Regions from separate parts of the Paenibacillus sp. J22P59 genome, predicted to be linked through region 2. Evidence: predicted binding sites of a transcription regulator. Region 2 holds the regulator's gene; the other holds the start of a gene.

Region 1 (6,740 bases), on a different contig from region 2:
AGTATGGGAGCAATTCTGGAAGCGCAGAGACCCGGTGCCTCTTACGGTGGCTCTTATTGTGAACGAGCAGAATTATATTGAGCAGCGAATTGTGCAGAACAGCTATTACCGAGAGCGGGTACTTGATAAGCTGTTTTTCAGCATGCAAGCTTTATTGCAGCTTAATGCGGTTATTGTTCCTTACAACGGCATAGGCGACACTATGCGATTAGCCGGGCTGGTGCTGGAGAGCTTCGATAGCTTGCCAGAAAGAATTGAATTCGGCAAGCGGCTGTATGCGATGCTACTAGGTGTGCCACAGGTTTGGCAGGGGGCGCTTGCTTTCGCTAATAAAGTTCCGCATAGCGGCTCTCGATCGGATTATTCACCGCAGCTGTTCGATCGTGTGCGTTATGAGCCGCCGCAGATGCTGTATAAGGAACGGCTGCTTGGCGTTAGTGTACTGAAGGGCGCTTCCGCCGTGTATAGTCCAGAGCTTAGCGAGGCTTGGCCCGACCGCCCGATCGCTCCATCTGAGCCAGGGGACTGGTTCCGCAATATGGAGGACGTTGCTCCATACTTTCGCAAGCTGCCGCTTCCCAATTCCTTCGAGATGACGAATGAATACGGGCTGCTGCTGAACAAGATTGAGCTTGCTGTACTCGCTGCCCAGAAGCTGAAAGGCTACTAACCTACTCCTTATTTCTCTCCTGAAAATTCTTTCAGCAGCTGGGCTAGCCGTGACGTATACCTGGTCAACTGCAGGCTTATCTCAGATCGCATGACATCGCGGGTCATGCCGAATCGCTCCTCGTATCCCCGGCAATGATAACGATGATAGACAATCAGCTCGGATTGCTCCTCGAGCGTAATTCGGATATTTCTTTTTTTAAGCTCGCGCCTTAATTTGTACAGGTCCTTCACGATCTGCTCCAGAATCTTCTGACCGGCCAGAAGATATAGTCGTTTGAGAATGTTGGTTGAATATTCAACGTCAACTATGCTTTTCTGAACCATCGTTTCCATATACGGCAGTAAAATATAGTCACGTATCATTCTGCGTTCTTCGGTAGTAATAATCTTGCTCTCTTGGGGATGATGCTGCTCTTCGTACTGCTCAGCATGTTCGGTTAATAGCATTTTGGACTTCCAGCGTTCATTGCCATCAAGCTTGCTCATTTGTAGTGCCCTCCAATTTGTTCGGCTCTTTCCAGTGCTACGCCGGCGTTCATTAGCGAAGAGGCTCGTATAATGGCGTGGCTCCCGTACCGATTCTTGATTCCATCAATCACACGCTCTTTCTGATAAGCGAGGGAACGATCATCGAAAAGGGTGAGTTGAATAATGCTATCGTCCGTTAATTGGGACAAGGAAACACTCAGGTTACTGAGCGGCAGCCCATTCCAATGCTTGGTGAACAGCTTATGTGCAGCGTCGGCAACTTCATGGGTTAGGGAGGTCGGCTGTAGCAGCGTTGTCTGCCGGCTAAACCCCGATGAACGCTCGCCGTCTGTCTCCACGGCAGAGACCGAAACGACGGACCCCATATAATGATGTTTTCTAGTACGCTGACACACCTCCACGACCAGCTCAAGCAGGACGATCTCGATATCTTGAAGCCTGCGGTACAAATTCCAGCGCAGCGCTTTGCCATGACTGACTGATTTGAGCTGATGCCGTATGCCAGCCACAACAGGGCTCGGATCAATCCCCCGCGCAGTCTGCCAGTAATACCCGGCCTGTATATCACTTTGCTTGCCCATCTCACGCCGCATCCGCCGCTTAAACTCACCGAGATCCATGCGGGCAATATCGCCAATACAGAACAGTCCCATTCGAGTGAAATGGCGGGTCATAGCGGAAGCCACCATGAACATATGATGTACAGGAAGTGTCCATAGCGTTGACTCCAGCTTGTCAAAGGAAAGCTCAAATATGCCTTCCGGCATTTGCTTGGCATAGTTATCAGTCGCCATCTTGGCGAGAATCTTGGTAGGACCAATACCTACTCTCGTCCAGACGCCTGTGGATAGAAGAATATGGTTCTGAATCTTTGCAGCCATTTGCTGAGGAGATCCGAAATAAGTGAGTGAGCCTGTCACATCCAGAAACTGCTCATCAATGCTGTAAGGCTCGACTAGATCGGTATAAGATTCAAAGATTTGAGTAATTAAGAGCGACACTTGAATATAGGTATGCATTCTGGGCCGGATAACAACCAGCTCTGGGCATCTTGCGAGCGCCTCGCCGACTCGTGATGCTGTCGTCACACCGCGAGACTTCGCAATTGGGCATGCGGCAAGCACAATGCCATTTCGCCTTTCAGGGTCTCCCACAGCAACTGGTCTATCCCGATACTCGGGATGAGCCGCTTTCTCGACAGAAGCATAGAAGGATTGACAGTCAATGAGCATAATCACACGCTCCATGTTCCCACCTCGATGCGAAAGTATGTTCGTATTCATATTATATACCGAATGTATGTTCTCTATGCAAGAAATGAAGGGAGGTAATTTTAGACAGTGGTTGCGGGCAAGAGGAAGGAACGAGGCTTCTTAGGATTGGAGCTGCAGGGATGCAGATGCAGAGATGGGAAGAGGCGGGATATGAATTCAAGGGGGAATGTTTTTCATGAAGGGCAGAAGGGGATGAACGTTATTCGCAAGTAAGGTAGGAGAAGGGGGCTAATGCTGGGGTTCATTAAAGGGCTTGTTTATTTCATGAATATAGAAGGCTTTGTACGTGAGTTATTGATTTGGGCTGTCATCCGCCCCTTGCTTTCTTCGGTGTCAGACGCCAGTGGGAATCGGCGGGATTCAAGTGTAGCGTTTTGAACAAAGCTTCTAATCTTATGAATGTAGGAAAAAGCCTCCAACGAGGAAGCTGCATGTCTGAGAAGTATTTGATGGCAAAGATTAATAGAAGAGATTAGCAGTCCGAGCCATGCTGGTTCAGAGCTGCTTATTAGCTTTGACGTTTCAGCATGCATGCACATGGCTGCATAGCGGAATCTAACGGTATCGTAGCTTTCGAGCAGTGCCCATGCTGTACCCAGAAGCTCTGTCAACAACAATTGGCAATTATTATTAATTGAATGAAATGTTCTCATATGCGTATCTGTTACTGTCAGGAATTCGGTTATAACTTGGTGAAAGATCGCGATAGACTCCAGAATAATGGCATCTATTTCATTGCTTTGAATAACAAAGTTGTCTGAAATTATGGTGAGACGATCAAATACAAGCCTCTGTGACATGAGGCCGTATGCTAACGTCTTCACCATAGATTTCAAAGAAGAAGAAGCATCCTGGTCCATGGTGTTGCCGGTTGCACGGATGCGGAATAGCATCAGCCTGGACAAGGATAGCTCCTCTTTTGTTATCCAAATAACAATTGTAGACCATTCCGGGCTACCGGATGATTGGAGGTTCATATCGACTACCTCACTTACTCTTCGTGAATATTGTCGAGAATATCGTCGATCATATCTTCGTTGTAGGAGGTTTTTTCCAGCTTAATGACATCCTCTATTTTGAACTGCAAAAGCATCTGATTCTTAATAACGATACGCATCATACGCTCTACACTTTCATTGATTTCCAACAGGTCTTTTAAGCTGCTGTCCTCTGATTGAATGATCTTTTGCAGTTTTTCTCCTTCAGCATTAATAATGTGGGACAAGCCCATTTCTTCTAATGCGATTGAAGATAAAAGAAGGTTCAGCACATCATGTCTTTTGAGGTGAATGTCGGGTCTGATATGTGGGAGATTAGGCATACTCAAGGTTCATCGCTCCTATCTAGGCTTTTATTTCACTGTAAAGATGGTCTCGTATCTCCTGTAGCTTCTCTCTTAAATCGAAGTGAGCGTGGATGACTTCTTTACTCATTTTGCTGCCCAATTGGAGCATGACCTGAGCAGCGCTCTCTCGATCTACAGCCAAATTCATGTGAATAAGCTCATCCAGTAAACCAAGCAGCTCTGGCTGTACAGCAATAGTTAATTGTATAGCGCCCTGTTCCGCTTCCGATAGAGAAGTATTGGTCGTCTCTTCGCAGGAATCCGGGCTTGTCACAGTCGAGGGGAGGACAGGTTTAAGCGTATTACATTGACTATGAATGTCTCGGGTATCGGCTTGAATCGTTTGAAGCAAATTTGGCATGACAGAGCTGAGAAAATTTGCTCGCAATCGTTGTGCATCAGCAAGAGCCCGCTTTTGATCCATCGTCAAAATAATCACTTCTTCCTTGATTTAAGCTTTTTACAAGATATGCTGCATTAAGGCATTACATACGGTTCTTTTTTAATGGAGACCGAAAGCTGCCTATCATGCAAGCATACAAGCCGCACACCTCCTTTTGCTGTATACCCAAGGATACTAAGGAATATTGTCCTTTATTCCAAAATTAATGGGTGAATGGATTAGTAACACTAGCGGAGCTTTTCTCATACGTATATGGCATGAACTTTTATCGGCATAGAGCCAGTTTGGGCTGTTCTCCTTTTCATTTTTGAAGAGTGCCGATGATCATCACATGAACATATAACGGAGGATACTACGATGAATGAATTTAAAAATGATCTTCAAAATCTCAATATGGATGCGTTTAAAGCGAGCGGCATGACGCCGAATGCGGGTCAAGGCCCAGTGGACCCTAATAATGCTCGCCTTTGTATTGGATTTTGTATCGGATTTTGTATCGGGTTTTGTTCATGCGGCGGCTGTGGGGGCTGCGGCGGCTGCGCGAGATGTGGAGGCTGTGCCCGCTGCGCCGGTTGCGCACGCTGCGCTGGCTGTGCCCGTTGCCGTTAAAAAGCTAGCTATAGCCTATCAATAAAAGCGAAAGACACTTCTGCAAACCGTGTGGGATGCTGGGGTGTCTTTCTATGCATATGCTGGCATGACGGACAAATAGACGTACATACCTTTGTAGAGGAACGCAAGTTACGACAAGAAAGTTGAATTTCATAATAAGGAGGAATGAAATTTGGATCCTTCTACGCGCCTTAAAGTGAGAGGAGATACTTTTTTTCTCCCGAGCTCAGACGGAAGCGTTTATTTCCGCAACAATATTGGTTCATTTCGAATGGAAGGCAGTACGATTGCGCAATGGATTGAAAAATTAATGCCTGTATTTAATGGTGAGCATACGATGCATGATTTGACCGACGGCTTGACGGAACAATATCTTAATCATGTCTATGAGATTGCAAAGGTATTGTATGCGAACGGTTATGTCCAAGATGTAAGCCAGGATCGTCCCCATCAGCTGCAAGAGAGCATTGTTAAGAGATATGATTCTCAAATCGCGTTTTTGGACAGCTTGGAAGGGTCAGGCGCATACCGTTTCCAATTATATCGTCAGTCCAGCGTGCTTGTTATTGGAGCTGGCACTTTTTTGGTTTCACTTGTCAAATCATTGCTCGAGTCTGGTTTGCCGCAATTCCACTGGCTAAGCCTGCACTCGGAAAAGGCGAATCAAGAGCGGATATTGGAGCTGGAGCAGCATTATCGCACGTTGGATTCGGAGGTCAGGGTGGACGAGATCAGCTTGCCGAAGGAGGGGGAAGCTGATTGGTCTTCGATTGTCGAGCCATATGCTGCGGTATTATTCGTATCGGAGCAGGGAGGAGAGCCTGAGCTAAGATTGCTTAATGAAATCTGCCGTCACAAAAACAAGGCACTGCTGCCGGCTGTTATTTTTGGGCAGGCTGGTCTCGCGGCTCCGCTGTCCTATTCCAGTTCGGAGGGGGATTGGGAATCTGTATGGCGCAGAGTCCATCATTCTGCGATCTATAAGGATTCAGAGGTTCACACTGCTTCACCTATTGCAGAATCGCTGCTCGCTAACGTCATCGCCTTCGAATGGTTGAAAACAGCAGCAGAAGTAACAACACCAGATAAAAATAATAAGCTGTTTCTGCTTAATTTAGAGACGCTAGAAGGGCAGTGGCATTCGTTTCTTCCCCATCCGTTAGTGGATAATCAACGATTCATGGAGAAGATGGAAAAGGTTGATTGGCAAGCAGGAACGGATTCAGAGAAAGGGGCTCCAAGTGAATTGCTGCCTTTCTTCAGTCAGCTAACCTCAATGGCAACAGGTATCTTCCATATCTGGGAGGAGGGAGAACTGCGCCAGCTTCCACTGTCGCAGTGCCGCATTCAGTCTGTTGATCCCCTGTCAGTTGGTCCTGCGCGGCTTCTTCCTGACAGGATATGCAATGGCTATACGCATGAAGAGGCACGAAGGGAAGCGGGCCTTATCGGAATCGAAGCTTATGTGTCACGCATCGTGAATGTGCAAACCAATCGGGGGAGTGAGGAATTTGGCAGAGCTGACGTTCAGGCATTCGGTGAGATTATAAGCGTAGGTGCCGGTGAGACGTTCGAAGAGGGTGTCTGCCGCGCTTTGCAAAAGTATTTAATGGATGTACGGTCAAAACGATACGAGGCTCACACACCGTCTATCACGCTGGTGAAGCTGAGTCATGTAGAGGATGGACGATGCCGGTACTATATAAATGCTTTAACTACGATGCAAGGAGCGCTTAAGTTCGGGCTGGGCGAGTGCGTATTAGGTTTTCCAACGGTGTGGCTGCAAGCAAATGACCGCTGGTATGACGCAGCTGATCTCAATATAACTCGGGCACTACGGAGCGTGCTAATGGAAGCCCTGCTTGATGCGCAAAACAGGCAATTGACGGTGAAGGGACATGATGCAGCTTCATTGTATGTAAATGTAAAAGAATCTGCAATGGAC
Region 2 (6,740 bases):
CTGTCGCACAGTTTAACCCTATAGAAATCGGCTTCAGATGCTCCAAAGAGATATAGAATGATTCGATATTCTGACCTGCAAGGGTCGTGCCCATCGGTTCGATTGTTCCGGATATCATGAGAGGCAGCTCAAATCCGAGCTTCTCATAAGCATTGCGTATGCCGAGGCTTCCTGCCTTAACATTCAGCGTATCCTGTGATGTCTCCAGAAGAATCGCGTCAACCCCTGCTTCCATCAATGCAACCGTCTGTTCATAGTAGCTCTCGACAAGCTCTTCGAAGGTTACGCCGCCAGTAACAGATAAGGTCTTAGTCGTGGGGCCAAGCGCCCCTGCTACGAACCTTGGATGTTCCGGTGTAGAATATTTATCTGCTGCTTCGCGAGCGATTTTAGCTGCCGCCAAGTTAATTTCTCTTGCTTTCTCAGGTATATCATATTCAGCAAGGACCACGCTCGTAGCACCGAACGTATTGGTTTCCAATATATCTGCCCCTGCTTCCAAATATTTCTCATGAATGTCGCGGATAACGTCAGGACGTGTCAGAACGAGCATTTCATTACAGCCATCGAGCTCTTCGCCGCCAAAATCATCAGCTACGAGATCGGCTTGCTGGATCATCGTCCCCATCGCTCCATCAAGTATGAGTATCCTTTGTTGCAGCATTTCTTGTAAGGTCAGTCTAGACAATTATGTGCACCCTTCCTCCGAAAATCATTAACAAATAGTGTAACAGAATCCCAGCTAAGTGAAAAGGAGATCCATCGACAATTGTTGACTTTTGCTATATAATTAATTATATCATTTAATTTCTATGGGAAAAGAGGGAATGTTCATGGCTGAAATTCGAATTCGCAATACTGAACAAAGAATTACGGGCGAAGAGAACGTCCGGGCATTTTTGGAAAGCCAAGAGGTCTTATATGAGCATTGGAATGCTGACAAACTTCCTGCGCATCTGCACAATAAATTTATTCTTTCTGATGAGGAAAAATCCGAAATTCTATCTGCATTTGATGTAGAGATTCGCGATCTGGCAGAGCGCCGCGGTTATAAAACTTGGGACATAATCGCGCTGTCTGATTCGACTCCCAACCTGGATGAATTGCTCAAAAAATTCGAGCAGGTGCATACTCATACAGAAGATGAGGTTCGTGCCATTACTGCGGGTAAAGGTATATTCATTATAAAAGGAAATGAGGAAGTTGGTTACTTCGATGTTGAGCTAGAAGCTGGCGACGTCATTTCTGTTCCCGAGACCATTCCTCACTTCTTCACATTGATGGATAACCGCCAGATTGTTGCCGTTCGCCTCTTCATTGAGACAGAAGGCTGGATCGCACAACCATATGATGATCCTGCATTCAACAAAGCCTAAGTCAAACGAATAGCAAGGAAAGCCCCTCCTCCATCTCTCGATGAAAGTGAGGGGCTTTTTTTGCATGAATTTTCGTTAAGCTTCAAGCAGCTTCAGCAGCTCTTCTAAGTGAGCGATTTCGTGAGTTGGAATGATATCATCATTTCTTACCATATTCTCACGGTTAATCCATACAGATGTCATGCCGATTGTGTTCGCACCCAGAATGTCTGTCGTCAGCTTATCCCCTACCATAATGCCATGTTCAGGCTCCACACCAAGGAGTTCAAGCGCATGATGGAAAATGGCAGCAGCCGGCTTTCCTTGTCCGAATTGCCCAGAAATAATAATGTGATCGAAGTAAGGTGCCAGCTCAGGCACCCCAGTCAGCTTCTCCTGTTGCAGATCAGGAGAGCCATTTGTCAGAAGCAAAAGCTTATACTTGCCTTTCAAAGCATCAAGCACTCGGAATGTTTCCTCATACACGATCGGACGGGCACGACGCTCCGCAGGGAACTGCTCAGCAAGCCTAGCACCGAGCTCAGCATCATCTACACCGAGTGAACGAAGACCATTCGTCCAAGCCGCTTGGCGATAGCCTGGCGCCAACTGCTCCAGTTTGCGGAATTCCTCCTGCTCGCCTTCACGGAAGTTCGCCCACAAGCCCTCGAATGGATTGATTCCAATCAACTTGGTGAAAGCAAAAGTATCATAAGATTCATATAGCGCTCTAGCTTCGCGACGAACAGCCTCCTCTAATTGCAAAGGATCTACCCCCGCAGCATCTGCACCTGCTTGACAGGTTACATCAAAGGCTTCCTGTACACTGCGCGCATCCCACAACAGCGTATCATCCAGATCAAATAGAACCGCTTGTTTAGCCATTATTCTCTCTCTCCCACTTTATCTATTTTTGCACTACAGGCAGATTATGTACCTTTGCAAATTCTTGAAGTCGAGCTCCGATTTCATCAGTAGGATATCGGTGCATCACTTTCGAGAATACCCAGTTCGAGCCTTTGTCCTGCTCGATCATGACATAGCCCTTTTGAAGCGTAATTCCTTTTATTGAAGCGACATACAATTTTTTATCCCCGGTGAATTTACGTGTCTGCACGTAGTCTTTGCCTACAGCAAGATAAGGCCGACGGAAATAGAAAGTAGCCGCAAGGAAAATATAAGCAGCAACGGTAACCCAGAACATCGTCGTAATTTCGAATGCAGGATTACCAATTGAAAGGAATGCATATGCCCCTATGAACAGCAAAAGCAGAATTGGCCCAATGAAGCTTCTTCCTTTGTAGCGATCGACTTTCTCAGCGGTTGCTGTAATACTGCTAACTCCCTGTTTTTTTCTTTGTTTATTAATTTTGTTCGAATTCTTGCGCACCTGGCGCTCCCATGTACGTGACAATGAACTTCCTCCTCTTAGGTTTAGAACGTCCTTCTGAACTTTGTAATAAATCGGTTAGGATAATCGTCAGGCAAAGCGCTTATCGCATCCAGCTTGTCCCATGCTTCCTGTGGCATCGTCCAACCGATCGCACCCATATTGTCTTCATACTGCTCCAACGTGCTTGCACCAAAGATTGGCGATGTAATCCCATCGCGTGCCAGCAGCCAATTCAATGCAACCTACGCTGGGGTTTTATCAAGAAGCGCTGCCACTTCACGAACCGTATCAAGGACCATAAAATTATGTTCATTGGCTCGGTTAGTCCATGTGCTCTCACCGCTTTGCGCGCTAGCTAATCTCCCCTCGGTCGGCTGTATGCGTTCATATCGACCAGTAAGAAAACCGCTGCCAAGCGGTGCCCAAGGAATGATCCCTACCTTTTCCTCCAAGCACAGCGACAGCATCTCCAAATCCATTTGCCTGCTCACCAGACTGTACTGCGGTTGAATCGAGACGAAACGTACATACCGATTCGCGTCGCTCCATGCGAGTGACTTCATTAGCTGCCAGGCTAGAAAGTTCGAGCAGCCAATATAGCGAACCTTGCCAGAGGATACAAGATCATCGAGGGTGCGGAGCGTCTCTTCGATCGGTGTCGCATGATCCCAGACATGAACCTGATACAGATCGATATAATCTGTCTGCAGACGTCTCAGACTCGCTTCAATTCCATCCATTATATGCTTGCGTGATAGACCGACACCATTCACATCCGGTCCAGTCTTCATTCTCACCTTGGTTGCCAGAACGACCTCTGAACGACGATTCTTAATCGCTTTACCGACAATTTCCTCAGAACGACCATCCACGTATACATCAGCCGTATCGAGAAAATTGCCACCTCGCTCCATAAAGCGATTGATCATTTCAATCGAATGTTCCTCACTTGTCGTATTCCCGAATGTCATCGTTCCAAGACTCAGCTCAGATACCGCGAGTCCGCTTCTACCCAGCAATCGGTATCGCATGGATCTTTGTTCTCCTTCTGCTTCTATTTCTATATGAATTATAGCAAGAAGCGCTTATTTCTTTTCTTCTTCATCCTCAACCCATTTAATTGTATCTAGTTGTTGACGGAAGTTTCCTCTGAAATTAGCCATGTATTGCTCCCTAAGAGCAGCACGTTCAACAATTTCTTCCTCCGTTAACCCCACCGTTTTATTTTTTCGCGACAATTCATTAATTCGCGCAATAATTTTCTCCATAACAAGCTCACCTTTCTTGCTGTGTCTTTAATGTAATAAAATCCTCTCCCTACTTTTACATTTCACACATTCAATTGTCAAGGCAATGACCTAATAATAGGGAGGAATTCACGCTATTTTCACATGGCTGGCTTGATTAATGATTTCATTCGTAGTTTCTGCATACGTTCCCTATACAAGTACGATTACATAAAAAAAGGGTGGTCAGGATTAGTCCCAACCACCACAATACTCAATCTATATCTATATGCAACTCACTGTTCCCGTCCCCAATCAAGGAATGATTAATTCTTGTCCCGGCATTAAGGTAACTGATGTCAATTGATTGCGCTCTTTAATCTCGAAGACCGTCTTGCGAATATCCTTCGTGTTATCCGTATAACGACCTGCAATATCCCATAGCGTATCACCAGATAGGACAATAACAACCTCTTCGCCTGCCTCAGGATTCATAGTATGGACAGATGCCATACCCTTCATGATTAAAAAGCTTGTAAAAAGCAGCACAAACACAATAATGCACACGATCAGCTTTGCTAAATGCTGTTGTAACTTGAACCAACCAGAATGCAGCCTATTGCCTACTGGCACAGTCGCTTCCTTATGAATAGATTTATAAAATGCAGGATTCATCATCATTATCATCGCCCCAAACGTTTGTTCTGTTTTGAGAATAACACGAACAAACGTTTGCAGTCAATAAGCAATGCGAACTTTTGTTTTCAGAACTTATGTTTGTACGAACTCGGGTTCTATGTTATAATTTTCTACAAATCTATTAATGGAGTGATTTCATTGTCGAAGATTTCTAACCGCCAACAGGCGATTCTTGCATTTATAAAGAATGAAGTCCGGGAGAAAGGATACCCGCCTTCCGTTAGGGAAATCGGCGAAGCAGTCGGTCTCGCTTCAAGCTCAACCGTTCATGGTCATCTCGATCGTCTAGAGAAGAAGGGGCTCATTCGTCGTGACCCTACTAAACCACGTGCTATTGAGATCTTGGACCAAGAAGGCGTCGATGGCATTATCCATCCTTCAGTATCACATGTACCTATCGTCGGCAAGGTCACTGCCGGTGTCCCTATAACGGCAACTGAGAATATCGAAGAATATTTCCCGCTCTCCTCGCATTTTGTAGGAGATGACGATGTGTTCATTCTTAATGTTATTGGTGAGAGCATGATTGAGGCTGGTATACATAATGGCGATTATGTCATCGTACGCCAACAGCAGACAGCCAATAACGGCGACATTGTCGTGGCTATGACTGAAGAAGACGAAGCAACGGTAAAGACATTTTACCGTGAGAAAGACCACATTCGCCTACAGCCTGAGAATTCCACTATGGAGCCGATACGCTTGCAAAATGTCACGATTCTCGGAAAAGTTGTTGGATTGTTTAGAGACTTCCACTAAGTTATGAAGTGAAAGAGGCTATTGTCACACCTTCGATTATCATCGAAATATGACAATAGCCTCTTTTTATGGAATATAAGCTATAATAAGTATAATCAAGCCAAAGGAGTGATTGTTTATGAGATATAGAGCCGGAAAAGCTTCAATTATCTGCCCCTGTTGCCAGAACGATACCTTCGACAAAGATTATCGCCAACTAAACTCAAGAGGAGCAACTTTCTTTGGAATGGACTGGGCTAATCGAAATGCTGCAATACTCGTTTGCCGAAATTGCTCTTATATTGCATGGTTTATGAGAGAGCCAGAATTAGAGAAATAATGGTGCCCCACCCTATCTCCTTCCCCTAACTTCGTTATTCACCCGAAATGAGAACGCCAAATGTTGAATGGCAAATTAATACCGCGTTTAAGATCACTAGCACTAGAAATGCTAATTCATAATGCAGCGACATTTAGGTATTTATTTTTTGTGTAAAATAATAACAAACCTATATGATCATATTACTGTATTGGAGTGAGTAAATGTGGAAAATATATTTAATAACCCTTCTTACAATTATTTGGATTGCAGAAAAATACAAATATTCAACTACTTATATGAGCAGAAAATTGATATGAAACATCTTTATTATGACGCTTGGGAATCACACTTCGACGTATTTAATCAAATCATCCTAAATAGAAGACGTAAATGGTCATACTATTCCAAAGTAGGAAGTAGCAGCAATCTCTTTGGTATAAACCATGTAGTAATTCCATTTAATGATTTTAATAGCATAGAAAATGAACTCTCTCAATTAATAAATCTAGGATTTACAATTTTCATTTGGGTCGACAATCAATTTGTTACACACAGAAAGCTTGATTCAGCTTTGAATCACTCTTTCGTTATTACGGCTATGGATAAAAGCAACTTTACAATTAACGATCTTCCTTTTAAAGATGGCCTCCAGTATACGATTCCACAAATAAGAGATGCATGCAACCACGCTTTTCTGAAAAATATCACATATATTGACTTAAATCATTATTCTATCACTGAAAATGCTGTGAAGTTCATTGAAGGAGAATTCAAAGACCTGATTCAAACTTTAAAGAGTGAGGACAGCTCTATCCTATATAATTATTTAAGTAGCCTGATATCTCACGGGGATGATATAACTGAAGAGCTCCATGATTTATTACCTTATATTGATGATGCGTTATCTATTATAGCGGGATCGAGATATTTAACTGCCTGCTATTTACAAACCTTAGACGAAAGTTTAGGACAATATGCCGATATATGTTTTCATTACGTAAAAAAAA

Evidence for each region. The regulator LexA, encoded in region 2, represses DNA repair genes until DNA is damaged. The targets are predictions, from matches to a motif close to CGAACATATGTTCG.
Region 1: the regulator LexA is predicted to act here: its motif matches at 2,424-2,437, upstream of AC50YO_RS07205 (DNA polymerase IV).

What each region holds. Positions count from the first base shown of each region.
Region 1 covers NZ_JBXENX010000003.1:402,357-409,096, forward strand. Annotated here, with positions in the region: gene AC50YO_RS07195 (DUF2515 domain-containing protein) at 1-670, shown strand, start outside; gene AC50YO_RS07200 (YhjD family protein) at 679-1,158, opposite strand; gene AC50YO_RS07205 (DNA polymerase IV) at 1,155-2,408, opposite strand; gene AC50YO_RS07210 (hypothetical protein) at 2,693-3,412, opposite strand; gene AC50YO_RS07215 (alpha-helical endospore appendage domain-containing protein) at 3,427-3,756, opposite strand; gene AC50YO_RS07220 (hypothetical protein) at 3,779-4,210, opposite strand; gene AC50YO_RS07225 (hypothetical protein) at 4,601-4,792, shown strand; gene AC50YO_RS07230 (putative thiazole-containing bacteriocin maturation protein) at 4,968-6,740, shown strand, end outside.
Region 2 covers NZ_JBXENX010000001.1:752,082-758,821, forward strand. Annotated here, with positions in the region: gene metH (methionine synthase) at 1-664, opposite strand, end outside; gene AC50YO_RS03370 (1,2-dihydroxy-3-keto-5-methylthiopentene dioxygenase) at 834-1,376, shown strand; gene AC50YO_RS03375 (HAD family hydrolase) at 1,452-2,240, opposite strand; gene AC50YO_RS03380 (hypothetical protein) at 2,263-2,769, opposite strand; partial or broken gene AC50YO_RS03385 (aldo/keto reductase) at 2,790-3,779, opposite strand; gene AC50YO_RS03390 (DUF896 domain-containing protein) at 3,834-4,016, opposite strand; gene AC50YO_RS03395 (LysM peptidoglycan-binding domain-containing protein) at 4,290-4,655, opposite strand; gene lexA (transcriptional repressor LexA) at 4,812-5,432, shown strand; gene AC50YO_RS03405 (discoidin domain-containing protein) at 5,957-6,740, shown strand, end outside.